2 regions of the Exiguobacterium sp. s145 genome follow, and region 2 is predicted to be linked to the other one. Evidence: riboswitches for the same ligand, from Rfam matches in the RefSeq annotation. Region 2 holds a riboswitch; the other holds the start of a gene.
The links. A riboswitch is a leader RNA that binds a small molecule or an ion and turns the genes downstream of it on or off. The one in region 2 is predicted to bind S-adenosylmethionine.
Positions count from the first base shown of each region.

Region 1: another riboswitch for S-adenosylmethionine. It lies ahead of KNQ07_RS14340 (methionine ABC transporter ATP-binding protein); the one in region 2 lies ahead of KNQ07_RS08955 (methionine ABC transporter ATP-binding protein).

Region 1 covers NZ_JACSMV010000025.1:1,599-16,677, reverse strand. Annotated here, with positions in the region: gene KNQ07_RS14400 (TspO/MBR family protein) at 1-377, shown strand, start outside; gene KNQ07_RS14395 (iron-sulfur cluster biosynthesis family protein) at 429-776, shown strand; gene KNQ07_RS14390 (putative bifunctional diguanylate cyclase/phosphodiesterase) at 1,033-3,075, opposite strand; gene KNQ07_RS14385 (anti-sigma factor) at 3,271-4,029, opposite strand; gene KNQ07_RS14380 (RNA polymerase sigma factor) at 4,029-4,574, opposite strand; gene KNQ07_RS14375 (metal-sensitive transcriptional regulator) at 4,803-5,066, shown strand; gene KNQ07_RS14370 (YceI family protein) at 5,215-5,739, shown strand; gene KNQ07_RS14365 (SMP-30/gluconolactonase/LRE family protein) at 5,776-6,579, shown strand; gene KNQ07_RS14360 (MBL fold metallo-hydrolase) at 6,682-7,410, shown strand; gene KNQ07_RS14355 (alpha-glucosidase) at 7,512-9,122, opposite strand; gene tnpB (IS200/IS605 family element RNA-guided endonuclease TnpB) at 9,299-10,474, shown strand; gene KNQ07_RS14345 (aminotransferase class I/II-fold pyridoxal phosphate-dependent enzyme) at 10,637-11,824, shown strand; SAM riboswitch class I at 11,887-11,990, shown strand; gene KNQ07_RS14340 (methionine ABC transporter ATP-binding protein) at 12,074-13,087, shown strand; gene KNQ07_RS14335 (methionine ABC transporter permease) at 13,077-13,742, shown strand; gene KNQ07_RS14330 (MetQ/NlpA family ABC transporter substrate-binding protein) at 13,777-14,592, shown strand; gene KNQ07_RS14325 (CAP domain-containing protein) at 15,001-15,079, opposite strand, start outside.
Region 2 covers NZ_JACSMV010000009.1:47,582-62,660, reverse strand. Annotated here, with positions in the region: gene KNQ07_RS08995 (DinB family protein) at 1-437, shown strand, start outside; gene KNQ07_RS08990 (arsenate reductase family protein) at 474-827, shown strand; gene gcvH (glycine cleavage system protein GcvH) at 892-1,275, shown strand; gene KNQ07_RS08980 (thioredoxin family protein) at 1,377-1,655, shown strand; gene KNQ07_RS08975 (class I SAM-dependent methyltransferase) at 2,205-2,843, shown strand; gene KNQ07_RS08970 (S-ribosylhomocysteine lyase) at 2,847-3,311, shown strand; gene KNQ07_RS08965 (PLP-dependent cysteine synthase family protein) at 3,308-4,231, shown strand; gene KNQ07_RS08960 (bifunctional cystathionine gamma-lyase/homocysteine desulfhydrase) at 4,224-5,390, shown strand; SAM riboswitch class I at 5,450-5,555, shown strand; gene KNQ07_RS08955 (methionine ABC transporter ATP-binding protein) at 5,636-6,658, shown strand; gene KNQ07_RS08950 (methionine ABC transporter permease) at 6,655-7,320, shown strand; gene KNQ07_RS08945 (MetQ/NlpA family ABC transporter substrate-binding protein) at 7,355-8,188, shown strand; gene KNQ07_RS08940 (MDR family MFS transporter) at 8,261-9,487, shown strand; gene sufC (Fe-S cluster assembly ATPase SufC) at 9,644-10,429, shown strand; gene sufD (Fe-S cluster assembly protein SufD) at 10,448-11,725, shown strand; gene KNQ07_RS08925 (cysteine desulfurase) at 11,727-12,950, shown strand; gene sufU (Fe-S cluster assembly sulfur transfer protein SufU) at 12,940-13,374, shown strand; gene sufB (Fe-S cluster assembly protein SufB) at 13,407-14,804, shown strand; gene KNQ07_RS08910 (dihydrofolate reductase family protein) at 14,890-15,079, shown strand, end outside.

The DNA of each region.
Region 1 (15,079 bases), on a different contig from region 2:
CAAAAATCGACCGCGAGACAAAAGCCTTACGCTTTAAATTGCCGTTCTCGCTTTACCTCGGCTGGGTATCCGTTGCGACCATCGCCAATATCTTCTTGACGATCGATACCGAAAACATCAACTCATGGCTCGGAATCGGAGATGCCGGCTGGACGATGATCATGCTTGGTGTTGGTGTAATCCTGGCCTTGTTGTTCATGTTCTTTAACCGCGATCCGATTTACCCGCTCGTCTTCGTCTGGGCTTACATTGCAATTAACTTCCAGTCAGATAACGGGCTTGTTGACACAGTCGTTCTCGGAAGCGTCGTCGTCCTGCTTGCCGGGTATGTCTTCCTGCTCGTCCGGATGCGCCGGCAAATGCGCGTGAGCAACTAACGTTATTTTCTGCCCGGTTCGGCGTATAATGAAGTCAAAGGAGTGAATGTCATGCATATCACATTTACAGAAACGGCTCTGGCACGCATCGACCAGTTACGCGGGGATACTCCCGGTCAACTGCATCTTTATTATGATACGGAAGGATGCGGTTGCGGGAACTCCGGCATCTTCAGCATCCGGCTCGTCGAAGGGGCGGCGGACGAAGATATGACGATTGATTCAAACGTCGGACCGGTCCTCGTTAAACGGTGGTCGAGCCATTTTCTCGATCAGGAAATGACGCTTGATTATAATCCCGAGAAAAAATCATTGATCCTAAAAAGTGATGGTCAATACTTTAATACGAACGTCCTCGTTACCGATCAGACCGGCTGCCAGTTGACAGCCAACCGGTAAGACGATAAAAAAAGGCAGCTTCCCTTGTGGAAAGCTGCCTTTGTAGTGTGATGGACAGACAGGTACTGGATTGAGTAGAGAGCTGAGCAACCATCGAAATGTACGGCGATTCTGTCTGCATCTTGCACAAGTCGAACAAATTCCTGCCCGGAATTCGTTCACGAAGCCATTGCGTCCCCCATGATCGCACACATATTCCTCGTGTGCTTATCCAGTATACGTAAAAAGACACGGATTGGATTGAACGGATGTGCTGTCAGCCCACATCCAGGACAGTTCGTTCAATCGTCTGCTGGTCGAGATCCTTGACCTTGACCGGACGGCTGTAATAATAACCCTGCCCATAGTCACATCCGAGTCGTTTCAGGAATTCATGCTGCTCAAGCGTCTCGACGCCTTCCGCCACCACTTCAATCCCAAGACTCTTCGCCAACTGGATGATCATTTCGGTAATCGCCGTTCCCCGCTCATCATGCGGTACTTCATCAATGAATGATTTATCAATCTTCAAGATATCAATCGGTAAATGCTTTAAATGCGTCAGCGAGGACAGTCCTGTCCCGAAGTCATCGAGCGCAATCGTCAAACTCAATTGCTTCAATTCTCCGAGCATCAATAAGGCCCGCTCCAGATTTTCCATGACGGATGTCTCCGTAATTTCCAGTTGAAGTTGCAATTCTCCGCCGTTCTTCAACGAATGATGAACGATTTCCTTGATCATCAAATTATGCGATTCCGACCGGAAATGCATCGCTGACAGGTTGACGGAGACTTGACGGATGAAGTGATCCTCTTCCCGCCAGACTTCCATTTGCTTAACAGTTTCCTGCAGTACCCACTGGGTCAGCCGATGGATCAGACTGTACTTTTCAGCGAGCGGAATGAATTCCGCCGGTGAAATGAAACCGAATTTCGGATGATTCCAGCGAATCAGGACTTCCGCCTGCTCGACCTTGCCTGTTGCCAGCGCAATTTTCGGTTGATAGACGAGATTAAACTCTTTAAAGTCCGTCATGGCCCGACGGAGGGAACCGACGATTTGTTGTTCCCGGCGATCCGAATGGAGCAGTTCATCGTAGATGACAAAACGGTCCCGTCCTTCATTTTTCCCTGCACGCAGGGCGCTTTCCATTTGACCAATCCGCATTTCCAGTGTATCCGTAATATTCGGAACGATGATGCCGATGGTCGCAGTCAAATGAATCTCCTGCCCGTCGAGAAAAATCGGTTGCCGGATTGCTTCCAGGACATCCGTGAAGGCCTCTTCGAGCAGATCGGGATGGATGTTTTGAATCAGGAAAAATTGGGTTCCATTGTAACGGATACAAGCTTCATCTTCTTGAAGTAACGCTTTGATCCGGTCCGAGAATTGCCGAATGACGATGTCTCCCTGATCAAAGCCGAATGTATCATTGATCCATTTGTACCCGTCCAGATCGAGCAACGCCATCGTCATCCGCTTTTTCGTCCGGCTGTATTGTCCGTCGACTTTTGACATATGATGATCCAGCCAACGGCGATTGTGCAATCCGGTCAAATGATCCGTATATGCCATCATCTGTAAGGCCCGCCGTTCAAGATGAATATACAGTCCGACGATCAACAGAACGATTAAAAAGATTGGAACTGCCACGTCGCTTAAGATATTTGATGTGACGGGGCTGGCTGAGACGTCCACTCCCGAAGCACCGGGAACACAAAACGTCGTCCCGAGCATTCCGACATAGTGCATCGTTGAAATACCAAACCCCATTAAGATGGCAACGGGAATCAAAATTCGTTTTTTATCGACATGCCGTGTCATATACAGCAACAGGAGAGCGACATAAGCGACCGTGATGGCAATCACAATCGATAACGTGAATAACGCCGCATCATAGCGGACATCCCCATCGAACTGCATCGCAACCATACCAAGATAATGCATCATGGCGATTCCCGTCCCCATTAACGTTCCGGCGATGATGACTTTTCTTCGCGTCAACTCTGAATAATATAAAAGATAAAAGGCAATCCAGGCAGCCGTCACGGCGGGTATGATCGACAAAAACATCAGCACCCAATCGTATTTGACCGGTACCGCCAGCTCAAATGCGCCCATCCCAACGAAGTGCATGCCCCAAATCGATAGTCCCATCGTCAAGGAGGAGACGAACAATGCTCTTTTCTTTAAAGATACGGCTTTTGCCAACCGGCGATTTAATTCAAGTGAGGCATAGGATCCGACAATGGCCACGATGACCGATAGGATGACCAATGTCTCTTCGTAATGTTTCGTTAAGGTGATCCATTCATTCATGATAAGTGCCTCTCTTTTTTGACTGACATTCCTATTAGTATCGTCTGCTTACCGGTATTTTTTCAGTCTTCTGAAGAAATTTCATTAGAATGCGTGTGCTTTTTTCTAAAAGAGGCGGATATACTCGAAAAACGAACAAAAAAAGGGATGCTGTTGATATCGCATCCCTTACTGTTATCTCTCATTCACTGATTGTTATAACGCGACGGAAGCCACGACTTCGCCGGTCGGTTTTTCTAAATCCGGTTCAGGTTCGACTGTGATGGCGACCGCATCAATTGTTCCGTCTCCTTTGATCGGGAAGACAGCTGCCGCTTCCCCGTCCTGTTCGATGACCCCGTTCGCACGAGGCGTATCACCTTGAATCGTCCACAGTTGATACAACTCACCCTTCTTCAGCGGCGGTAAATCTTTCAGTTGGACAAGCATGAATTCCTGATCATCTTTTGTAAAAATCATGCTTGACCCCTTAATTGAGGCCGTACTTTCAAAGTTGCCCATTCCTTTGACTTCGTCCATCGCAAACTCTTCCGCCGGAGAAGACTCGTCTTGCGACAAGAAGTAGGCGTTGGCACCAAGTGACAGGATCAAGGCGGCTGCGATACTCATCAACCATCCGAGCGGCACAGACCGTTTTTTCTCTTTCTTCGATCGTACTGCGTCGAGGTCAGACAAGTGCGTCTCCTCTACAGCCGGTTTTTCAACTGCTGCTTGCACCGGTTTTTGTCCTTGTTTCGTCGATCCAAGGACTTCACCGAGAATTCTTGACTTCATGCCGGTTGGTATCGGTCGTTCCGGAAGTGATTCCGCGATGGGCAGCATCAAGTCTTGCATCTCTTGGAGCGCCTGTTTGCAGTCATCACAAGTCGCCAAGTGTGCCTCGAACGCGTCGCGATCGGCAGCTGATAATGTTCCGTTGAAGTAATCGATTAAATCATGACAACGTTCTTCCATCAACGTTCCCTCCCGTCTAGTAATTTCCGGAGTGCCTGGATAGCACTCCTTATTCTGGTTTTCACCGTTCCAAGCGGTAAATTAAGCTGATCTGAAATTTGTTGTTGTGTCAGACCTTTAAAATAAACGAGTTCAATTAACTCTTGTTGATCGGGTTTCAGTTCATTGACGGCATCGCGGACTTCCGTCGCTGTTTCCCGCTGCATGACCGTCCGTTCGACCGGTTCATCATATCCGCCGTCCCGCTCCTCGACTTCAATCGTCGGTTGGCGTTTCTCGCGTCTCAGACAGTCGAGCGCTGCATTGCGGGTAATCGTTAATATCCAAGAGGAGAACTTTCCTTTATCGGTATTAAAATCGACCCGTCCGTTCCAAATCTTCATCCAGACTTCCTGGATGACTTCTTCTGATAAACGATCATTGTTCGTAAAGCGATGAGCGAATGAGAACAACAGTCTTTCATACTTGTCATACAGTACTTCGAGAGCTTGTTCATCTCCACTGCGCATCTGATGATAAAGCGATTCATCGGATTGAGTATGCATCCTTCTCCTCCTTGGTGATCAGTCAGCCTTATCATATAGTATACGCAAGCTGACGCAAAATCGTTTTAGTTTTTCACTTTATTTCATTTTTTTGTCCACCACATCCATATTCCCTATTCCACTGAAAAATATAGCTGAAAAAAGCGGTTAGATTGACAGCAATACCGTGATGGGCATAGCATAAAGGTATCGAACAGACGGATTGCATCTTAGAATGGAGGAAAATGAATGGATTACGATCGTAAAATGAAGAACCGGGTCAGCCGGATCGAAGGACAACTTCGCGGTATCTTGCGAATGATGGAAGAAGGACAGGATTGCCGTGATGTCATCACGCAACTGTCGGCTGCCCGCTCCGCCATTGACCGGACGATTGGTGTCGTCGTCAGCTCCAATCTGATCGAGTGTGTCAAAGAAGCCGAACAATCCGGCGAAGGACAGACGGAGGAATTGGTTAAGGAAGCCGTTAACTTGCTGGTAAAAAGCCGCTAATCGATTCCTTGGAATCGTTGATAGTCTTGCTCTGCTTGGATGCGGTGCAAGACTTATTTTTGTTTCCGCTGTATGTTTTGGAATCGAGATAAAAAGGAACAATAAAAGGCATGACGAAAAGTGACTTGAACATGAGGAGGAACCGAATATGGCTACGTATCAACTCGATCAGGACCACAGCTCCATCACATTCTCAGTCAAACACATGATGATTTCAAAGGTTAAAGGAGAGTTTCGTGACTTTACCTTCGATGTCAGTGGAGAAGCACATGATTTGGAAAACGCTTCTGCTGTCGTAACGATTCCGGTCGCTACGATAGACACACGCAGTGCGGACCGCGATACACATTTGAAATCAGCTGATTTCTTCGATGTCGAGCAGTATCCGAACATTACTTACCGTGTGACTTCGTTTAAAAAACACTCCGGTGACGAATATGAAGTGACCGGTGATTTGACGATTAAGGATGTTACGCGGACAGAAACGTTTAAGGTCGAGTATGAAGGCAGCGGTGTTGATCCTTGGGGTAATACACGTTCCGGTTTTGAAGTCGACGGGAAGATCAAACGGGAAGACTACAATCTCACCTGGAACGTCGCGCTCGAAGCCGGAGGTGTTCTGGTCGGCAGTGATGTGAAGTTCCAATTGCACCTCGAGTTCATTCACGGGTAATTATTAGAGATCATAGTAGATGTAGGGGGAAATCAGATGACAGTTTCACTTTTTATTGATGTTGCATGTAAGACCGGGGAGTCGCCCGTCTATGACGCTAAAACCAAACGATTTTATTTCGTCGATATTCCGGGCAAGCTTCTTTTTTCATATGATTTAACGACAGAGGCTTTAAAACCGTACCAAGTACCAAGTGCCATCACCTCGATCGCTTTGACGGATGCGCCGGATTTCCTTCGTGTCACGTCGGCACATGGTTTCGGAACGTTTGATTTAAAGGAAGGACACCTCTCACTGGAAACCCAATTGACGCTTCCTGACTCCGACCGGATGAATGACGGGAAACTTGATCCATCGGGTCAGTATGTGGCCGGAAGTATCAATGAAGAGGACGGCGAGACCGCTTCCCTCTATCGTCTGCGTCATGACGGTTCCGTCGATGTCCTCCTCGAAAACTTAACGAACTCGAACGGACTCGTTTGGTCCGAGGACGGTAAGACACTCTATCACATCGATACGCCGACGAAAAAAGTCTATGCCTTCGACTATGCTGCGGATCAACCGTTGACAAACCGCCGGGTGGCCATCGACTTAGAGGACGAAGACGGTTTCCCGGATGGTATGACCAAAGACACGGAAGGTCATGTCTTCATCGCCCATTATGCCGGATCATGCTTAACACGCTGGAATCTTGAAACCGGTGAAAAACTCGCCCAGATTGATTTCCCGGTTTCGAACCCGACTTGTCCGATTCTGTACGAAGACCGTCTACTGGTCACGACAGCAGCAGACGGGGACGATTCCGAACATGCCGGAGCCGTTTTCGAAGTGACGTATTAACACATTTGCTCCCTCACGAGAGGGAGTTTTTTTGTAGACGTCTGTACTAAAACAGGCGATACTAAAACAGAAGTGTATATTATGACGAGGGAGTGTAATCGGATGCATATTTCGACGATCGAACGACTTCATCAACTGCAAACAACGCCGTCCTTCTTCCCGGTCAACTGTTACTTATTTGAAGAAGCGGACAGCCTCACCCTGATTGATACGGGGATTTCACTGAATTCCAAAGCGATTTATTCCGTCATCAAGTCGTTTGACAAACCGTTACAGTCCATCATCCTGACTCATGCACATGCCGATCACGTCGGATCCCTTGATTTTTTAGCAAGTGCTTTCCCGCTTGCCGAAGTCTCGATCAGTTACCGGGATGCGGCTCTCCTCAGCGGGGATGAGTCGTTGCGCGAAGGCGAGACGACACCGCTGAAAGGCGGCATTCCAAAAAACATCAAAACCCGTCCGGACCGGTTGCTCGAAAGCGGTCAACAGATCGGCAGTTTAAGTGTCATTGCTTCTCCGGGACACACACCGGGTTCCATCTCCCTGTGGCATGAAGGCAGTCGGACGTTGATTGCCGGTGACGCCTTCCAAACCCAAGGTGGTCTGGCGGTTTCGGGGGACACGCGTTGGCAGTTCCCCTTCCCGTCACTTGCGACCTGGGATAAGGAAGTCGCCCTCCAATCGGCACATCAGTTGACGGAATTGACACCGGACGTCCTGGCAGTCGGTCACGGACCGCTCGTCGTCGCACCAAGCTTCGATATGCGCCAGGCAGTCGACCGGTTCGAACAGCTCTTATCCTCGAAAAAGCGCAACGGCTATACGTAAAAAAATCAGCTGGTTCAAAAAAATCCGGACATTTCCTGCTCCTCATTTAGAAATGAAGAGTAGAAGATGTCCGGATTTTTTCTGTTGACCGTCGCCGCCAGTTAAGGCATCTCATATTGGTACAATCGGGCTTCGTACGGTGCCAATCGATTGATGTCCGCGGTCTCATAATTCGTCAGAATCAACTGTTCTTCCGGTAAACCAAACGTCGTCGTCACCGGTTCATCATGGACGTTCAAGACGATCCGCCAAACCACTCCGCCCAGGACCCGTTCATAGACATACAGGTACGGATCCTGAATCGCCAGATCACGATAACCTCCGTAAACCATGACCGGATGAGTCTTCCGTAAATCAATCAGTTGCCGGTAAAACACCAGCACGGAATGCGGATCCTGTTCCGCTGTTTCGACGTTGATGTCACGGTAGTTCGGATTGACCGTCATCCATGGCGTCGCTGCGGTGAATCCGGCTGCTTTGCCGGTATTCCACTGCATCGGTGTCCGTGAATTATCTCGCGCCCGCAACTGCATCGAGGACAGGACGGTTCCGGGTGATTCGCCGGCGGCAATCCGTTCGGCGTATTGATTCCGAAATGCGACGTCCTGATAAGACTCGGGATCAGAAAAACGAATGCCGGTCATGCCGATTTCTTCACCCTGATAAATGTACGGGATGCCCGGTAACGTGTGCAGCATCAAGCCCAGTAGCTTGGCACTTTCGACACGATACCGTTCGCTTCCGAACCGGGTCACCTGACGGGTGTGGTCATGGTTATTCAAAAACTGTGACGCGACTCCGCTCGGATAAAGCGCTTCGTACCAACGCTTCTGGATTTGTTTGAAGCGCGGTAAATCCATCGTCTCCATGTCATCCGCGACTTCGAAGTGAAACAGCGTCCGCAACTCATTCCGTTCCTCACCGACATACAGTAACCCGTCTTCCGGGCCGACGAACGGAATCTCACCGACGGTAAAGAGATCGGTTCCCGCCAGTACTTCCTGGTGCATCTCCTGCAAGAATTCATGAATGCCCGGCTGGTTCCCTAAGTAGGATAAATTCAGAGGATCTGCGACATCATCATACGTCGCCCGTTTCTTGATCAGGTTGATGACATCCATCCTAAAGCCGTCGATTCCTTTCTCGGCCCACCACCGCATCATCGTATACACAGCCTGCCGGACTGCAGGATGTTCCCAGTTCAAGTCCGGTTGCTCCGATGCAAAGGAATGGAAGTAATACTGCTGGCGTGTCTCATCCCACGTCCAAGGGCTCGGCGCAAAATACGACCGCCAATTGTTCGGCGGCGTTCCTTTGACCCCGTCCCGCCAAATGTACCAATCGGCTTTCTCGTTTGTCCGACTGCTGCGGGATTCTTTAAACCACGTATGTTGATCACTCGTATGATTGACGACCAAATCAAGAATCAGTTTCAGTCCCCGTTCATGGGCGGACGCAATCAGTTCTTCCAGATCCGACATCGTTCCCGCCTTCGGCATAATCGAGTAATAATCCGAAATGTCGTATCCGTTATCGACATCCGGTGATGTATAACAGGGATTTAACCAGATGACATCGACACCAAGGGAAGCGATGTAATCGAGTTTTTCAATTACTCCGCGTAAATCGCCCATCCCGTCTCCGTTCGAATCTTTAAAACTGCGCCAATACACTTGATAGACAACGGCTTCTTTCCACCAGGCCCGATTCATCCCATCATCTCCTTTGTGATTCAATCGTATTCTAGTTCAGTGTATCAAAAACACGAAAGCCATCGGTTCTTTTTCCCAAAATTAGGCGAGAATACTCCCACTTCTAAACGAAGTGAAAGTGGGAGATGAATCGCCAGCCTGTCTTTCGGGTATATTCCCTTCAAAGGAGGTGAAAAATGGTGTTGAAGCACAAGGCCTACAAATTCAGAATCTATCCGACAAAAGAGCAGGAAATCCTGATCGCGAAGACGATTGGCTGTTCGCGTTTCGTCTTCAACCACTTCCTGGCGAAGTGGGATGAAACGTACAAGACCACTGGAAAAGGACTGTCCTACGGCTCTTGTTCCAAAGAAATTCCCTTGTTGAAGCAGGAATTCGACTGGTTGAAAGAAGTCGATAGTACATCTGTTCAAACGAGCGTCAAATACCTTGCCGATGCGTTTGACCGCTTCTTCAAGAAGCAGAATGAACGCCCTCGATTCAAGTCGAAGCGAAACCCCGTCCAGTCGTACAAGACCAACATACAGGGCAAGTCTCAACTTCCTGAAGTCTCGATTGTGTGCAAAAAGCTCAAACTTCCTAAGCTGAAATGGGTACGTTTCGCCTATTCGAAACAGATCACAGGCCGTATCTTAAATGCCACGATTAGACGCCACGCTTCAGGTAAGTATTTCGTTTCCCTGCTCGTCGAGCAGAAAATCCACGAAATGCCGAAAACCAGTTCGTCCATCGGCGTCGATGTCGGACTCAAAAACTTCGCCACCCTGTCGGACGGAACGATGTACAAGAACGATCGTTACTTCCAAACACTTGAGAAGAAACTGGTACGCGAACAGCGTAAGCTCTCCAGTCGTCAACGCGTCGCTCTGAATAAAAAAGTCAAGCTTTCCGAGGCGAGGAACTATCAGAAGCAGAAGCGAAAGGTTGCCCGTATCCACGAGAAGATTGCCAACAAGCGCACTGACTTCCTGCACAAGGTATCGACTGAGATCGTCAAAAACCACGACGTCATCGGCATCGAGACCTTGCAGGTGAAGAACATGCAGAAGAATCGCAAGTTAAGCAAAGCCATCTCAGACGTCAGTTGGTCGGAGTTCTTCCGCATGCTCAAATACAAGGCGGACTGGTATGGGAAAACCGTCGTGAAGGTCGGAAAGACCTTCGCATCAAGTCAACTCTGCTCGAGTTGCGGTCATCAACACAAGGACGTGAAACATCTAGGCTTGCGAGAATGGAAATGTCCGAATTGTGGGATCCACCATAATCGTGATGTGAACGCAGGATTGAATCTCAAACGAGAAGCTGAACGTATCTTAGCTTCTTCAACCGTCGGGACGACGGGGTTAGCCTGATCAATTTTCGACCGTTAGGTCGGATAACTCAGGAATCCTCCACCTCTAAGCGAAGCGAAGGTGGAGGTAGTTCAACAATTATCAGCAATTATTAAAAAACTCTTTTCTTTTTTCTGAAAATTCGTTATCCTTGACGACAATACCCAACAAGGAGGAAGACAGATGAAACATTTCGCCCCATCTATTGCGATTGATCGGTTACCCGCTCCGGTCTTTGCCGAGCTCGCCCAGCGGATCGGTGCCGTCAAGGCTGCCGGTCATGACGTCATCACGCTTGGTCAGGGAACACCGGATCAGACGACACCCGTACATATTCTGGATGCCTTGAAAGAAGCGATCAATGACGCTTCAAACCTCCAGTACCCGCCGTTTCGCGGACACGATTTCCTCAAACAGGCTGTCGCGGATTTTTATCAGTCAGAGTTTGGCGTAAACATCGATCCGGCCTCTGAAGTCGCCATTTTGCTCGGCAGCAAAGCCGGTATCGTCGCTTTACCGCAAACGATCGTCAATCCCGGTGAAGGTGTCATTGTTCCTGATCCCGGATACCCGGATTACTTATCCGGCGCCGCCCTTGCCGGAGCTTACCCGATCACATTGCCGCTCCTTGCGGAAAATGCCTTTTTACCTGACTACACGTTACTTGATACGACAGATGTCGAACGGGCCCGGATGTTGTTCCTCAACTACCCGAGCAATCCGACCGGGGCGACGGCAACAGCGGAAGCCTTCGAGCAAACGGTTTCCTTCGCTGATGCGAACGACATTTGCGTCGTCCACGACCTCGCCTACGGCGGAATCAGCTTCGACGGTCCGACCCGCAGTTTCCTCCAGACGGAAGGCGCAAAAGACGTCGGAATCGAACTGTTTTCATTATCGAAACGTTTTAACATGTCCGGTTTCCGAATCGCCTTCGCCATCGGGAATCCGTCCGTCATCGCAAGTATCGAGACGTACCAGGAACACTTATACGTCAGTGCTTTCACACCGATTCAACAGGCAGCAACCGTCGCTCTTTCAAGCGATCAGACGTGTGTCCGCGAACTGAGCGCTCTGTATGAAGCCCGGCGTGATGCCTTGTTCGGAAAGTTACAGGAAATCGGTTGGGACGGACCGATCCCGGGCGGTTCGTTCTTCGTCTGGTTGCCGGTCCCGTCCGGCTACACGTCCCAAAGCTTTACCGATCACCTGCTCGACGAAGCGCATGTCGCCGTCACACCGGGACATTTCTTCGGCGAATACGGGGAAGGTTACGTCCGGATCAGTCTGATTGCCGACGCCGAACGATTGGTCGAAGCGGCAGAACGGATTGGTCAATTGAATCTGTTTCGTCAGACCGTTGCGGAATAATTCTGAAAAAACGTTTGACAAATGGGAATGATTTCCGTTACAGTAAGTCCCAACAGCATATCTACTTATCGAGAGCGACCGAGGGATTAGGCCCAACGACGTCCGGCAACCACCTTTAAGGAACGGTGCCACATCCTACAGAATGTTTCATTCTGAGAGATAAGTTACGAAATCTTACACTTCGTCGCTTTTTTCTGGTTGCTCTTAACTGGAAAAAAGCGATTTTTTTGTATAGGGAGGAAACGACAGATGATTGAATTTAAAGGGATCACCAAACGGTTCGTTCGTGACCGGACACCAATCTTTGCATTACGCGACGTCAATTTAACGATTCAACAAGGTGAAATCTTTGGCATCATCGGTGAATCCGGTGCCGGAAAAAGCACCCTGCTCCGTCTGATCAATGGACTGGAGACACCGACACAAGGAACGGTTAAAGTATCGGGTATCAATCTGTCGGATCTCTCAAAAGGCAGCTTACGCGAACTGCGATTGAACATCGGGATGATTTTTCAACACTTTCAACTGATTCAATCCCGGAATGTCGCCGACAATATCGCCTTCGCTTTAAAGGCTGCCGGCGTCAAACGGACTGACTTCCCACAACGGATTAAAGAGCTCGTCTCCCTAGTAGGGCTTGAAGGCTTCGAGACGAATTTCCCGAGTCAGCTCAGCGGCGGTCAAAAGCAACGGGTCGGGATTGCCCGTGCCCTTGCGAATAATCCGAGCGTCCTGTTATGTGACGAAGCCACGTCCGCTCTTGATCCGGTCACGACGCTGCAAATTCTCGAACTGCTGAAAGACTTGAATGAACGGCTTGGCCTGACGATCATTCTCATTACCCATGAAATCGATGTCGTCAAACAGATTTGTCACCGGGTTGCCGTCATGGCGCAAGGTGAAGTCGTTGAAGTCGCCCGTACATACGACCTGTTCAGTCAGCCGGCACATGATGTCACGAAACATTATGTCGATACGGCACTCCAGATCGAGTTACCGGAACGGATCTTGCGAACGACACCGGGAAAAATTATCCGCCTGCAATTCACAGGTGAAAAGACCGGTGAAAGTACGTTATCGGAAGCAATTAAACAGTTTGATATTTCCGTCAGCATCCTCCACGGTAAGGTCGACTATATCCAGAACGTCGCTTTCGGAGTGCTGATTGTCAGTTTGACCGGTCCGACCCTTCACGTGAACCGTTCCTTGACGTGGCTCGAAGAACAACTTCACACGCTTGAGGTGATCCAGGATGTGGCTTGAACGCATTGAAATCATGTTACCGGAGCTTGCGAAAGCGTTAGGTGAGACCGCCTTAATGGTCGGAATTTCACTGGGCTTTGCTCTCATCGTCGGCATTCCACTCGGGATTTTGTTGTTCATCACGGACCGCGGATTGTTTTTCCAGAACGTCTTCGTTCGCAGCATCTTGGACTTTTTCGTTAATATCGTCCGTTCGTTACCGTTCATCATCCTGCTCGTCGCGTTGATTCCATTGACACAATTATTACTCGATAACACGATTGGTCCGACAGCGGCTTCCGTCAGTCTGAGTGTCGCTGCCATCCCGTTTCTCGCCCGGCTCGTCGAGACATCGCTCCGTGAGATTCCACCGGGATTGATTGAAGCAGCGGAAGCATGCGGCGCGACACCGGTGCGGATCATCCTGAGCGCCCTTTTACCGGAAGCCCTTCCCGGCATTATTCAAGCCGTCACCTTAACGACGATCAGCCTGATCGGTTTTTCCGCCATGGCGGGTATCGTCGGCGGTGGCGGTGTCGGTGACCTGGCTATCCGCTTCGGCTATTACCGGTACGATAATGTCGTCATGATTGTGACAATCGTCGTCCTCGTCATCATTGTTCAAAGTATTCAAGGGCTCGGCAATGTTCTGGCCCGTCGTGCTGATAAACGGTAACTACAAATAGAGAACTTCAAGGGAGAGAATGAAGATGAAAAAACGTTATGCCTTTTTAGCAACAGGATTACTCGGTGCCGGAATTCTTGCCGGTTGCGGTGACAGCAGTGCCAAAGAAGACAATAAATCGATCAAGATCGGCGCAACGAGCGGTCCCTACAGTGACATGGTCAAAGAAGCAATTCAACCCGGGCTTGAAAAGAAAGGCTACGACGTCGAAATCGTCGAGTTCGGCGATTATATTCAACCGAACATCGCGCTCGGCAGTGGTGATATTGATGCCAACCTGTTCCAACACTCCATCTACCTGAAGACGTTTGCCAAGGAAAAGAACCTCGATCTCAAAGGACTGATCACTGTCCCGACGGCACCGATGGGATTGTACAGCAAATCCTACAAATCGCTGGATGACGTCAAGACAGGAGCGGAAGTCGCGACACCAAACGATCCGACGAACCAGGCCCGGGCACTGAATCTGCTCGCTGACCAAGGTTGGATTGAATTGAAAGCCGACACGGATCCACTGACGGTCTCTGAAAAAGATATCGTCAAGAATCCGAAGAAACTGGTCATCAAACCGCTCGAAGCCGCCCAACTGCCGCGTGCCATCGAAAGTGTCGACATCTCTGCCGTTCCGGGAAACTTTGCGTTAGCCGCGAAATTTGATTTGCTGGATGCACTAGCACTCGAAAAAATGGATGAGCAGTATCGGAATCTGGTCGCCATCAAAACATCGAATGCCGATAAACAACTGGCGAAAGATTTGACGGCTGTCGTCAAATCGGATGACTTTAATAACGTTATCGAAAAATCATTCAAAGGATTCAGTAAACCGGACTGGGCAAACTAACATAACTCTTTTTGTATATCAGTTTATCTAAAAATGATATAAAACCCCTGAAACAGCTGCCTCCCTTTACAAAAAAGAGGTGGAACGATTTCAGGGGTTTTCCATTGAATGATGACTCTTGGAGAAGTCACGTCTTCCGCTCGACTTCTATGGGAAAAGGAAGCTTCGCTTCCGTCAGGAACAGGCGAGACCCGGTCATCAAACAGATGACAGCTAGCTTGCGTTCCGCCCGAGAAAAGCGAGCGAAGAAGACAAGGCTTCGTCAATCAAAAGCCTTCTCTCATTTTTCAAGATAGAATTCAAATCTATGTGGTGCGTCATCCATCTACAGATTGATCCACACAAAAGAACCCCCATTCTGCTTTCGCAAAATCGGGGTGATGCGTACACTTCGTTTTAAATGTTGCTTCAGGGTGTCCGGAAATTAATCGTAAAGTACGGTGCATTGTCACGGAACGCGACACCGGTATCCGCCTGTTCGAAGGTC
Region 2 (15,079 bases):
AACTCCAGTTTGCCATCGACTATTACAAATCACTCGAACGGCTTTCCGGGGAAGAATGGGAATTACCGCTTGCCGTCGATAAATGGACCGTTCAGGAATGTGTCAGTCATCTGTTTCTGTGGGACCGGTATTATCTCGATCATGCCGTCTCGAAGTTACCGGATGAACGATTGACGCTTGTTCAAACCGACTATGATGAGTTCAACCGCCTGGCGGTCGAATATGCCCATCATATCGATGCTCTCGCCTTATTGAAAAAAGCCATCGGTGTCCGCCGGGAACTGGTCACACTCCTCGACCGGCTGACGGACGAACAATATGAGCGGACGTATGGAGGGACCTTTCAGCCGAAAGCGTTCGTCGAATCCTTCATCGCTCATGACCACCACCATCAAGATCAAATCGATGCGGCATTGGCGCGCTTGAAACGCAACTGATGCATCTGCTAATCTGAAGTCAGAGGTGATGAGAAAATGGTAACAATGTACGGTTATCCAAAATGCAGTACGTGTGTCAAAGCAAAAAAAGCACTGGAAACGAACGGGGTCGAAGTCGACTACAAGCATATCGTCGACGAGACACCGAGTGCCGAAACAATTCGGGAACTGCATCAAAAGAGCGGCGAACCGCTAAAGAAGTTTTTTAACACGAGTGGCCAGTCGTACCGGTCGCAAGGGATCAAGGACCGTTTACCGGAACTTTCCGAACAGGAGCAATACGAATTGCTCGCAAGTGACGGGATGTTGCTGAAGCGTCCGATCGTCACGGACGGGCAAGACGTGACCATCGGTTTCAAAGAAGAACTCTATCAAGGAAAATGGTATTAAGAAGGCTAGTTCATTTGGTATACTGAAGGCGTTAGTCCACTATAGATCACAGGGGGAATCGCAAATGAGTCAAGTCAAAGACAATCTACGTTATTCGGAAGAGCATGAATGGGTCGAAGTAACAGGAAACAAGGCACGAATCGGGATTACGGATTTCGCGCAACACGAACTTGGCGATATCGTCTTCGTGGAATTACCGGAAGTCGGCGATACGATTTCTGCCAACGAGCCGTTTGGTTCAGTTGAATCGGTCAAAACGGTATCTGAATTGTACGCACCGATTTCAGGAAAAGTCGTTGCCATCAATGAGTCACTTTCTGATTCCCCGGAACTCGTCAACGAATCACCATTCGAAGGTGCATGGATGGTCGATATCGAGATCGAAGATGATGCCCAAGTAGAAGCGTTGATGGATGCAGCTGCTTACAAATCGATGATCAACGAGTAATACTTACCGAAAAGGCGGCAAGGAAACGCTATCGTTTCCTCGTCGTCTTTTTTTCTGTATACTGGCACAAGATAAGACAAAACAGAGGGGGAATGGAACGGATGAAAGAAGTCACACAGGTCCCGGAAAACGGTTTTTTGTATGTCTATGCACCGATGTGTGGGACGTGCGCCATCGCCAGCCGTATGCTTGCGGTCGTCGAAGCGACAAAAGACGAAGAATGGATCATGCAGGCAAACGGAAACTTTATTCCGGAATTTTTAGAGCAGGCGCAGGTCATGAGTGTGCCGGCCTTATTGAAAATCGAGGATAATCAAGTCGTGTCAAGGCTTTATGCGTTTCAATCGGTTCAAAATGTCTTTACATTTTGTGCTGAGTAAGAAGGGAAATCCATCCGAGATTTCTCTTTACGCTAAATTGTCGGAATATTTACAATAATTCATTGACAATGCTAAATTATGAATGGTATATTCATATCAACTTCTAGAAATGCTTTTATAGGAAGTCTGGCAGAGATATGAGTTGGCTGTTGCTTTTCATTCCAGAACCGTTCAAAAAAATCCTCCATTGTTTGGTTGTCTCCCCTTAAGTCGTCCCCCAAAGACGAAGCGGCGCAAGGAAACAATTCGGGATTCGAGCAGGAGATCTGTCATGGGAGTCCAGTTCAACTGATATGTCGAAAAGGCGCCGTCCTCTGATACGACGAACGAAGAAGTTCGTGTCAGAGCTGGGTTTTCCTTCGTGGCATTTCTAACCACATTATTCGTGTTGCCGGTTCTCCGGCAACGCCTTTTTTTTGTTTTCCAAAAAATTTAAAGCAGTCGTCTTGCCATTCGGAAATCTCCCTGCTACAATGCGATTAAGGTAAATTACTTTAATTCATATCCGATTAGTCGGAATTAAAAGAGAGATACGGAGGACGAACAGGCATGACAGTACGTTTTATGGATGTTTTTACAGAGTGGGCGTCAACATACGACGACACAGTAACGGGGCATGATCCGGAGTACAAAGAAGTCTTTCGTCGTTATGAAGAAATATTGGATACCGTCGCAACGAAAGCTGTCTCACCGGTCGTTGAGTTCGGGGCCGGAACCGGCAACCTGACACAGCGGTTGCTGGAGCGACATGATCATGTTCTTGCCGTTGAACCGAGTCCAGAGATGCGGGATATTCTCATCAACAAGATTCCGGAACTTCCGGTGCAGGACGGACACTTCCTGTCGTTTACGGCGGACCATGCGAAAAGCTTTGTTTCGACCTATGCGTTTCATCATCTGACGGATGAGGAAAAGGGAGAAGCCGTTGATTTGATGGCGAAGATTTTGCCGCATGACGGAAAAATCGTCTATGCCGATACGATGTTCGTGTCGGAAGAAGCGCGTTTGCAGACAATCGCTGAAGCGAAAGCCCAAGGGTTTAACGGACTCGCAGAAGATTTGGAACGCGAGTTTTATCCACTGATTCCGGTGATGGAACAGATTTTTGCATCGCGCGGATTCGATGTTTCATTTACACAATACAATCACTTCGTCTGGCTCGTAGAAGCCGAGAAAATGGGGGAATAAATCATGACACTCAAAAAAATGAACGTAGAAAGCTTTAACCTGGACCATACGAAAGTCAAAGCACCTTATATCCGCGTCGCCGGTTACAAAGACGGTAAAGTCGATCAAGTCGTCAAATACGACATCCGCTTCACACAACCGAACGTGGAACAAATGCCGATGCGTGCGATGCACACACTCGAGCACTTACTCGCTGAAAATATCCGCAATTACTCGGATGACGTCATCGATGTGTCGCCGATGGGATGCCAAACAGGTTTCTACATGGCGATGATGAACTTCGATTCGGTCGAAAAAATGAGCGAACTCGTTGAGAAAACATTAAAAGACGTCTTAGCAGCAGAAGAAATTCCAGCGCAAAACGAAGTCCAATGCGGATTTGCAAGCGCCCACGACCTTAAAGGAGCGAAGCACTATGCCGAGAAAATGCTTGCCGGTCGTGATGAATGGGACATCGTCTTCGGATGATCGCGAAATCAGTCCGCGACCTCGTCGGAAATACGCCGCTCTACGAGATTACTTCATTCGATTTGCCTGCTGGTACGCGGATTTTGGCGAAGCTCGAATGGATGAACCCTGGGGGCAGCGTCAAAGACCGCCTGGGCATTCAACTCGTTGATGCCGCGATCGAACAGGGATATGTGACACGAGGCGGAACGATCATCGAACCGACTGCCGGCAACACCGGCATCGGTTTGGCGCTCGCCGCTAAAAAATATGACCTTCAAGTCATCTGTGTCGTTCCGGAAAAGTTCAGCCAGGAGAAACAGACGTTGATGCGAGCACTCGGCGCGACTGTCGTCAACACACCAACTGAACTCGATATGCAAGGCGCAATTGATAAAGCAAAAGAACTGGGACAAACGATTCCGAACAGCTATGTCCCGCTTCAATTCGAAAACGAAGAAAATCCGGTTACGTATCAGCGGACACTTGGTCCTGAGCTGATGGCGGAGCTGGATCAGATTGATTGGTTCGTTGCTGGATGCGGTTCAGGTGGAACGTTTGCCGGAACAGCGGCGTATTTAAAAGAACGTCTCGGGACAAAAGGTGCAATCGTTGAACCGGAAGGATCGGTCCTCAACGGGGGACCAGCCGGACCGCATAAGACGGAAGGCATCGGGACGGCCAAATGGCCAAGTCTCGTTTCCCGTGACTTAGTGGATGAAATTCATACGATTTCCGATCATGACGCTTTTACGAAAGTCCATGAACTGGCGGCCCGTGAAGGATTGCTCGTCGGCAGTTCGGCCGGCGCGGCACTCGTTGCAGCACTTGATCTGGCACATCGTTTTCCCGGCAGTACCATCGTCACCGTCTTTGCGGACAGTGCCGAACGGTATTTAAGCCAACAAATCTTTGAAAAGGTGGACGAGACACATGCGTAAAAAGACAGCATTGATTCATGGAGGAACAGGCGTCGATCGAGCAACAGGTGCCGTTACACCCCCGATTTATCAGACAAGTACCTACAAACAGGAAAAAATTGGTCAGTTAAAAGAAGGATATGAGTATTCCCGGACAGCGAACCCGACACGGACGAGCATCGAACGTCTGATTGCCGATCTTGAAGGCGGTGCACGCGGTTTTGCCTTCGGATCAGGGATGGCAGCGATTCACGCGGTGTTCAACCTGCTCGAATCAGGCGACCACATCGTCATGACAGATGACGTCTACGGCGGGACATTCCGTTTGATGCAGCGTGTCTTACCGAAGTTCAACATCCAAGTGACGTTCGTCGATACGACGGATCTCGCGGCGACGGAAGCTGCGGTGCAAGACAACACGAAGATGCTGTATGTCGAAACACCGACGAACCCGTTGTTGAAAGTTACAGATATCGCAGCAGTTGCTGAGATCGCGAAACGCAACAACTTGAAACTCGTCGTCGATAACACATTCGCGACACCTTACTTGCAACAACCACTCGCTCTCGGCGCAGATATCGTGCTGCACAGCGCGACAAAATACATCGGCGGTCATTCGGACGTCGTCGCCGGACTTGTCGTTGTCAACAGCGACGAGCTCGGAGAAGATCTTCACTTCATCCAGAACTCGACCGGCGGTATTCTTGGACCGCAGGACAGCTTCCTGCTCGTCCGTGGATTACGGACGCTTGGTATCCGGATGGATGCAATCGAAGAAACATCACACGATCTCGTTCAGTTCTTACAGGAACAGGACGTCGTTTCAAACATCTTCTATCCGGGACTGGCATCACATCCGGGTCACGCGACACAACAGAAACAGGCGACCGGTTTCGGCGGAATGATCAGTTTTGATGTCGGTTCAGCAGAAAATGCGGAGAAACTCGTCGAAGCGACACATTTCTTCACATTGGCTGAAAGTCTTGGAGCGGTCGAGAGTTTGATTTCCGTTCCGGCACGGATGACGCATGCGTCGATTCCAGCAGAGCGTCGCGCAGAACTCGGAATTACAGATGGTCTCGTTCGGATCTCGGTCGGTCTTGAGGACGCGGAAGACTTGAAAGAAGATTTGGCACGTGCTTTCAGTCTGCTTCAACCGGTTTCAGAAAAAACTGTTTGACAAGCAAAATAACCCCTGCTAATATTCAGATTATATTAAAAATAACTAAATACCGATAACTCTTATCGAGAGTGGTGGAGGGACTGGCCCGATGAAACCCGGCAACCGCGGAATTTATTCCGAAGTGGTGCTAATTCCAGCAGACGATTGTCTGCAAGATGAGAGCAAATGGTTTTGTGTACTGAAAAAGTGCGCGCGTTTGCTCTAAAACGTGCGCACTTTTTTTATGTTTAGGAGGGACCGTATTGATTCGCTTACAGGATGTAGGAAAGATTTATCGCTCGAAGCGCGGATCGGTTGAAGCCGTCGTCAATGTCGACTTGTCAATCGAGCGCGGTGAAATTTTTGGAATAATCGGTTATTCAGGGGCAGGGAAATCAACACTGATTCGTTTGCTGAACATGCTTGAGGCACCGACGAGCGGCTCGATTCAAATCGACGGTGTCGAAATGACGGCGCTCAAACCAAAAGAATTACGGGGCGTCCGTAAAAACGTCTCAATGGTGTTCCAACACTTTAATCTGCTTTGGTCACGGACAGTCGAAGAAAACATCATGTTCCCGCTTGAGCTCGGCGGTTATCCGAAAGCCCGTCGTAAAGAACGGGTTGCCGAACTGATTCAGCTCGTCGGACTCGACGGACGTGAAGGCGCTTATCCGTCGCAACTGTCAGGTGGACAAAAACAACGGGTCGGGATTGCCCGGGCACTGGCATCCAATCCGGACGTCTTACTCTGTGACGAAGCGACAAGTGCGCTGGATCCAAAAACGACCGACTCGATCCTCGAGTTGTTGGTCGACATCAACAAAAAATTAAAACTGACCATCGTCTTGATCACACACGAGATGCATGTCATTCAGAAAATCTGTCACCGGGTCGCCGTCATGGAAGCCGGGAAAATCGTCGAACAGGGACCGGTCGCAGAAGTGTTCCGTCACCCGAAACAGGCGATGACAAAAGAATTCGTCAAACAATTGACGTCACCATCTGAAAACGAATTGACGTTTGCGAAATTACGCGAGCGCTATCCGACCGGAAAAATCGTCCAGCTGACGTTCGTCGGTTCGACGGCGGAAAGTCCGATCCTGGCCGAAGTCATGAAAGACTCGAACTTATTATTCAATATCATCGGCGGAAACGTCGGACAGATGCAGGACGGGGCACTCGGAACGCTGTTCATTCAGTTGCTCGGTTCGGAAGAGGAAGCACAAGTGGTCATCGCCAAACTTCAAGCGAGTGACGTTGAAGTGGAGGTGGATCACCGATGAGTACATTTTTTGCAGATGTAGATTGGGATATGGTCTGGGAAGCAACAGGCAGTACGATCTATATGACGGCCGTTGCGGGACTTGCAACGTTTGTCCTTGGACTGGCAATCGGTCTGTTGTTATATGCGACGAACGAAGAATTATTGTTTAAAAACCGGACACTGTATTCCGTGCTCAGCTTTTTAGTCAATATCTTCCGTTCGATCCCGTTTATCATTCTATTGATCCTGTTGATCCCGATCACGAAAATCATCGTTGGATCATTCTTAGGACCAACGGCTGCGCTACCTGCGTTAATTCTAGGTGCAGCACCGTTTTACGGCCGGATGGTCGAACTGGCGCTTCGTGAAGTCGATAAGGGTGTCATTGAGGCGGCTGAATCGATGGGAGCAACGAAGTTTCAAATCATCTATAAAGTCCTGATTCCGGAAGCCTTGCCGGCAATCGTCTCAGGAATCACCGTTACGCTTGTCGCACTCGTCGGTTACACGGCAATGGCCGGGTTAGCCGGTGGTGGTGGACTAGGGGACATGGCCTTCATCGAAGGATTCCAGCGTTCACAAAATAACATCACGGTCATCGCGACACTGTTGATTCTTGTCATCGTCTTCATCATTCAAATTATCGGTGACCTGCTCGTCAAAGCCATCGATAAACGGTAACACCTATCTTATTTAACCTTGGGAGGAATCATTCATGAAACTTTGGAAAAAATTCGTCGGCACAGCAGCCGTATCGGTCTTAGCAGTCAGTCTTGCAGCATGTGGAGAAGAATCTTCATCAGGCGGTGGCGATTCAAAAACACTCGTCATCGGAGCGTCAAACGTTCCCCACGCTGAAATTCTCGAGCACGTCCAAAAAGAATATGAAGCAAAAGGCTATAAACTCGAAATCAAAAAGTTCCAGGATTACGTCCTGCCGAACAAAGCACTCGCTGAAAAAGAAATCGATGCGAACTATTTCCAACACGTGCCGTACCTGGAGCAACAGGAAAAAGAAAACAAAGACTATAAATTCGCGAGTGCCGGCGGCGTTCACGTCGAACCGCTTGGTGTTTACTCTAAAAAATACAAGTCTTTGGATGAATTGCCAAAAGGTGCAACGATCTTAACGAGCTCAAACGTCGCTGAACGCGGACGTGTCTTGACGTTCCTTCAAAACGAAGGACTGATCAAGTTGAAAGACGGTAAAACAACCGATGCACAGCTCAAAGACATCGCGGAAAACCCGAAAAACATCAAGTTCAAAACAAACATCGAAGCGTCACTCTTACCGCAAGCTTACAAAAACAACGAAGGCGACGCGGTCCTCATCAACACGAACTATGCGATTGACAACGGGTTGAACCCGTTGAAAGATACGATTGCACTGGAAGATGAGTCTTCACCGTACGTCAACATCATCGTCACGCGTGACGGCGATGAAAAAGACAAACGCGTCACAACATTGCTCGATATTCTCCACGAGAAAAAGAACCAGGACTGGATCACAAAAGAATACAAAGGTGCGGTCGTACCGGTCAGTAAATAATCTGCTCGATGAATGCATTCTTCCTATATAATGGAAGAATGCATTATTTTTTTGTGCGAAAGGGGGATTTCCATGCAACGTTTGAAACAGCTTCATCCACTGACAGTCGGCGTGTTACTCGGGACGTTTTTCGCCCGGCTCGGAACCTTCATCACGATGCCATTTTTTGCGATTTACTTATCGGTCGTCCTGAAATTCAGTCCGGTTGATGTCGGCTGGATCCTCAGTATCTCGGCCATCGCCAGTCTGGTCATGAGTTTCGTCGGCGGGACATTATCCGACCGCTACGGCCGCCGGACGATGATGCTCAGCGGAACGTTTGGTTTTGTGCTTGTCTTTATCGGACTGGCCCAGGTCGAGACCTTTTGGGCATTCTTCATCCTGAGTGCCTTAAACGGTATTTTCCGGTCCATCTTCGAACCGTCCGCCCGGGCGTTGATCAGTGATACGACCGATGAAAAGAACCGGCTGTTCGTCTTTAACATCCGTTACACCTGCATCAATATTGCAGCTGCGATCGGACCGGGGATCGCCTTGTTGCTCAGTGCCGGCAATACGGCGGTTACCTTCTATATTACGGCGTTCGTTTACTTCGGCTACGGCGTCGCGATTTTCATCCTGTTCCGGCGTCATCCGATCACGGAAAGTCACGGCGGGAAAAAGGTGTCGTTCGGGGCAACGGTCCGTCTGCTGAAGACCGACGTCGCCTTTACGTTCGCACTCGCCGGAATCATCTTCGGTGTCTTCGGATACAGTCAGTTCAACTCGACGTTGCCGCAGTTTTTAACGACGACGACCTTATTGTCCGGGGGAACGAGTCTGTTTGCCTTGTTGATTACGATTAACGCGATCACCGTGCTCGTCGTTCAGTACCCGATCATGAAGTTCGGTGTCAAGACATCACCGCTCGTCTCGATCACGGTCGGTATTGCGACCGTTGCCGTCGGATTATTCGTCATGGGAACGGCCGGTACGGTCTGGCTGATGATCGGCGCGATGTTCATCTTCACATGCGGGGAAGTGATGATGTTTACGATGACGGACATTTTAACGGACAGCTTTGCGACACCGGAATTACGGGGAAGTTACTTCGGGGCGATGGGCTTGACATCGATTGGTCAATCGGTCGGACCGGTCATCGGCGGACAATTGTTACTTTATTTTGGACCGGAACGTCCGCTGCCGATTTTCGGTATTTTAGCCCTCTTGACAGTTCTCGGAATACCACTGCTCTTACTGTCACAGCGGGTTCATCGTCAAACGAAACCGGAAGAAGAGAAGGAAGTCGTCTCACTTTAAAGTCATTCTCACTAAAAGGCTCGGTTTTGAGAAAAAACCATGAGCGATGACGCTTGAATAATGTGGTATGATTCATTAAGATTAGAATGATACTAAATTAGTAACTCTCGTGAACTGAATCGTCAGACACGAAATGAATAGATGGAGGGATTCTACATGAAGGCTTCACACTTAAAGATTGAAGATTTACACGTTGCAATCGACGGCAAAGAAATCTTGAAAGGCGTCAACTTAGAAATCAAAGGCGGCGAAATCCACGCGGTCATGGGACCAAACGGGACTGGTAAATCAACACTCGCATCTGCATTGATGGGTCACCCGACGTATGAAGTGACATCAGGATCAGTCACACTCGACGGCGAAGACGTCCTCGAAATGGAAGTCAACGAACGTGCGCAAGCAGGTATGTTCCTTGCAATGCAATACCCAAGCGAAATCAGTGGTGTGACGAACTCAGACTTCCTGCGTTCAGCAATCAACTCACGCCGCGAAGAAGGCGATGAAATCTCACTCATGAAATTCATCCGTCAACTCGACGCGCAAATGGGTCTTCTCGAAATGCCGGGCGAAATGGCACACCGTTACCTCAACGAAGGTTTCTCGGGCGGAGAGAAGAAACGGAATGAAATTCTCCAAATGACGATGCTGAAACCAGCGATCGCCATCCTTGACGAAATCGATTCAGGTCTTGATATCGATGCGCTTAAAGTTGTCGCAAAAGGTGTGAACGAAATGCGTTCACCTGAATTCGGCTGCTTGATCATCACGCACTATCAACGTCTCTTGAACTATATCGAGCCTGATTTCATCCACATCATGATGGGCGGAAAAATCGTCATGTCTGGTGGTAAAGAACTTGCTCACCGTCTCGAAGCAGAAGGTTATGACTGGGTTAAAAAAGAACTCGGCATCGAAGAAGTCGAAATCGAAACAAAAGCGTAAGACGAGGGAGGAAGCATGATGACTGTAGAACTGAATCTTGCCGTAAATCGCGAGGCAGTGGCAGAACGTGCGACTCGCTTAGGGGAACCGGCTTGGATGATTACCAAGCGTCAAGATGCACTTGATCTTGCCCCGACGCTCGCATTGCCAAAAGTAGAAAAAATTAAAATCGGTGGCTGGAACTTCACAGAAGGTACAGCAGATCTCGAAACGGTAACTGGTTTGACACCGGATATCGAATCGTTGATCGGTGAAAACCGTGACCATATGCTGATCACGCGTAACGGACAACTCGTCCACGCGCAAAACAGCGAAGCGACGAACGGCGTCATCTTCACGACGCTTGAAGACGCAATGAAGCACCATCCGGAGCTCGTCGAGAAATACTTCATGACAGAAGGCGTCAATGTCAACGAAGATCGTCTCGCAGCACTCAACGCAGCACTCATGAACGGCGGTACATTCCTGTATGTACCAAAAGGCTTGAAGTTGACTGTTCCGATGCAGGCCATCTATACGCTGGAACAAACAGGCGGTGCGTTGTACCACCATGCGATCATCATCGCAGATGTCGACAGTGAACTGACGTATATCGAAAACTTCGTCTCTTACGGCGAAGAAGCCCATAACGTCAACGTCGTGACAGAAGTCTTCGTCGAAGACAATGCGAAAGTTCTTTTCGGAGGCGTCGATACGCTTGCGAAAGGTGCTGTGACGTATATGAACCGTCGCGGTGTCGTCAAACAAGGCGCGAAGCTCGAATGGGCACTCGGTCACATGAATGACGGACACACGATCACGGAAACGAAAACACACCTCGTCGGTAATGATTCGTTCTCGGACACGAAAGCCGTAACGGTTGGTCGTGGCGAGCAAAAACAAAACTTCAACGTCCGGACAGACCATTTTGGTAAAGGTTCGGAAGGTTTCATCTTGATTCACGGTGTTCAGAAAGATTCAGCGACATCGATCTTTAACGGAACATCAATGATTCACCATGGCGCTTCAAAATCAAACGGTGTCCAAACGGAACGTGTCCTCATGTTGTCTGAAAAGGCACGGGGAGACGCAAACCCGATCCTCTTGATTGACGAAGATGATGTCATGGCAGGACACGCGGCATCTGTCGGTCGTGTCGATGAACTTCAACTCTACTACTTGATGAGCCGTGGTCTTTCACGCAAAGAAGCAGAACGCCTCGTCGTTCACGGTTTCTTACAACCGGTTGTTTCGGAACTCGCGATTGACTCTGTCAAAGAACGCCTCGTCCAAGTGATCGAAGGGAAAGTAAACTAATATGGGAATCGATGCATCCATCCGCAATCAGTTTCCGATTCTTGACCAACAGGTTAATGACCGGAAACTCGTCTATTTAGATAGTGCGGCTTCGTCACAAAAGCCGCTCGTCGTCATTGAGGCGATTGAGAACTACTACAAGACGGTTCATTCGAATGTGCACCGTGGCGTCCATACGCTCGGAACACGAGCGACGGATGCGTACGAAGGTGCGCGTGAGAACGTACGTCGTTTCATCAAGGCGCAACACCATGAAGAGATTATCTTTACCCGCGGGACGACGACAGCGATCAATATCGTCGCCTCAAGTTACGGAATGGAGCATGTGGAAGAAGGGGACGAGATTGTCGTCACGTACCTGGAACACCATGCGAATCTCATTCCGTGGCAACAGGTCGCGAAAAAGAAAAAAGCGAAACTGAAATATGTGGATTTGACGGCAGACGGTCGTGTAACGATCGAAGCGGTCAAAGAACAGATTTCGGATCGGACGAAGATTGTGGCAATGGCCCACGTTTCGAACGTCCTTGGAACGATCAACCCGATTAAAGAAGTCACGCAACTCGCCCATGCTGCCGGTGCCGTCATGGTGGTCGATGCAGCGCAAAGCGCACCGCATCAGCAGATTGATGTTACGGATCTCGATTGTGATTTCCTCGCGTTTTCCGCTCACAAAATGTGCGGACCGACCGGCATCGGTGTCCTGTACGGTAAAAAAGCATTGCTCAATGCGATGGAGCCGGTTGAATTCGGCGGTGAGATGATTGATTACGTCGGGCTGGAAGAGTCGACGTTCAAACCTTCTCCGTACCGGTTCGAAGCAGGAACACCGATTATTGCAGGCGCAGTCGGCTTATCGGCAGCGATTGATTTCTTGGAACAAGTCGGACTCGGTAACATCGAAGCCCACGAACGTGAGCTCGCTCAGTATGCGATGGCACAAATGCGTGACATCGAAGGACTGACGATTTACGGTCCGGAAGAACGTGTTGGTCTCGTCACCTTTAATCTCGGTGATGTCCACGCGCATGATGTCGCGACGGTTCTCGATATGCAAGGAATCGCAGTCCGTGCCGGTCACCATTGCGCGCAACCGCTGATGCGCTGGCTTGGAGCCAGTTCTACGGCACGAGCCAGCTTCTACCTGTATAATACAAAGGAAGAAGTAGACGCATTAGTGACAGGACTTCGCCAAACGAAGGAGTATTTCAGTCATGGATTTTAACAATCTCGATCACTTGTACCGTCAAGTGATCATGGACCACTATAAAACGCCCCGCAATCGTGGTGCGATTGACGGTGGTGTGACAATCGATATGAACAATCCGACATGTGGCGACACAATCCGTCTGCAGCTCGCAATCGAAGACGATATCGTCAAAGATGCGAAGTTCGACGGTGAAGGATGTTCGATCAGTATGGCGTCTGCGTCGATGATGACACAGGCCGTCAAAGGAAAAACAGTCGAAGAAGCATTACAACTCGCCAACGTCTTTTCCGAGATGGTTCAAGGAAAAGACTACGACGATGAGAAATTTGATCTCGGGGATGCCGAAGCACTGTCTGGTGTGACAAAATTCCCGGCACGAATCAAGTGTGCGACACTTGCCTGGAAGGCGCTCGAACGCGGCGTCGAAGAAGGGAAGTAACTTCGGTCAGTAAGTAAGAGGAGGAAACGAACATGGCTAAGAACATGCCTGAAATTGGCGATTATAAATATGGTTTCCACGATCGCGATATCTCGATCTTCCGTTCAGGACGCGGCTTGACGACAGAAGTTGTCGAGACGATTTCGAAAATGAAGGAAGAACCGCAATGGATGCTTGATTTCCGTCTGAAATCACTTAAGATTTTCAACGAACAATCGATGCCAGCATGGGGCGGCGATCTATCAGATCTTCGTTTTGATGACATCACGTACTACGTTAAGCCGTCAGAACGTGCTGAAAAATCTTGGGATGAAGTACCGGAAGAAATCAAACGTACGTTTGATAAACTCGGAATCCCGGAAGCTGAGCAAAAATACCTTGCAGGTGTTTCGGCACAGTACGAATCAGAAGTCGTTTATCACAACATGAAGAGCGAGCTGGAAGATCAAGGGATCGTCTTCAAAGATACAGATACAGCACTGAAAGAAAACGAAGATTTATTCCGTGAGTACTTCGGTAAATTGATCCCGCCGACAGACAACAAATTCGCTGCCCTCAATACAGCGGTTTGGTCAGGTGGATCGTTCATCTATGTACCAAAAGGCGTCAAGATGGATACGCCGCTTCAAGCCTACTTCCGGATCAACTCGGAAAACATGGGTCAATTCGAGCGGACGTTGATCATCGTTGACGAAGAAGCATCGGTTCACTACGTCGAAGGATGTACAGCACCGGTCTACACAACGAACTCGCTTCACTCGGCGGTCGTTGAGATCTTCATCAACAAAAATGCGTATTGCCGTTACACGACAATCCAAAACTGGGCAAACAACGTCTACAACCTCGTTACGAAACGTGCAATCTGTGAAGCCGGCGCAACGATGGAATGGGTCGATGGTAACATCGGTTCGAAATTGACGATGAAATACCCTGCCGTCATCCTTAAAGGGGAAGGCTCACGCGGTATGACATTATCAATCGCCATCGCTGGTAAAGGACAACACCAGGACGCAGGCGCGAAAATGATTCACCTCGCACCAAACACGTCGTCCACGATCGTCTCGAAATCGATTTCGAAACACGGTGGGAAAGTCACGTACCGTGGGATTGTCCACTTTGGCCGTAAAGCAACCGGCGCACGTTCGAATATCGAATGTGACACGTTGATTATGGACAACCAGTCGACATCAGATACGATTCCGTACAACGAAATTCTCAACGACAACATTTCGCTTGAACACGAAGCGAAAGTATCGAAGGTCTCGGAAGAGCAATTGTTCTACCTGATGAGCCGCGGGATTTCACAAGAAGAAGCAACTGAAATGATCGTCATGGGCTTCATCGAGCCGTTCACAAAAGAATTGCCGATGGAATATGCGGTCGAAATGAACCGTCTCATCAAGTTTGAGATGGAAGGTTCAATCGGATAATGTTTCTGCTCTCTCATCTCTGGATGAGAGAGTTTTTTTATGACCGGATGAAACGGGTAAAGGATTGAAAAAGGAGGGAGTCATCATGCGTGATATCGTCTATTCCTTTCAAGTCTCGCTCGACGGCTACATCGAGGATGCGTCGGGCAGCATCGCCTTTGCGTCACCGGATGCGGAACTGCATCAGTACTTCAATGATTATGAAAAAGCATTTGATACCCATGTGTACGGCCGTCGTCTGTATGAGATGATGCACTACTGGGAAACAGCCGATC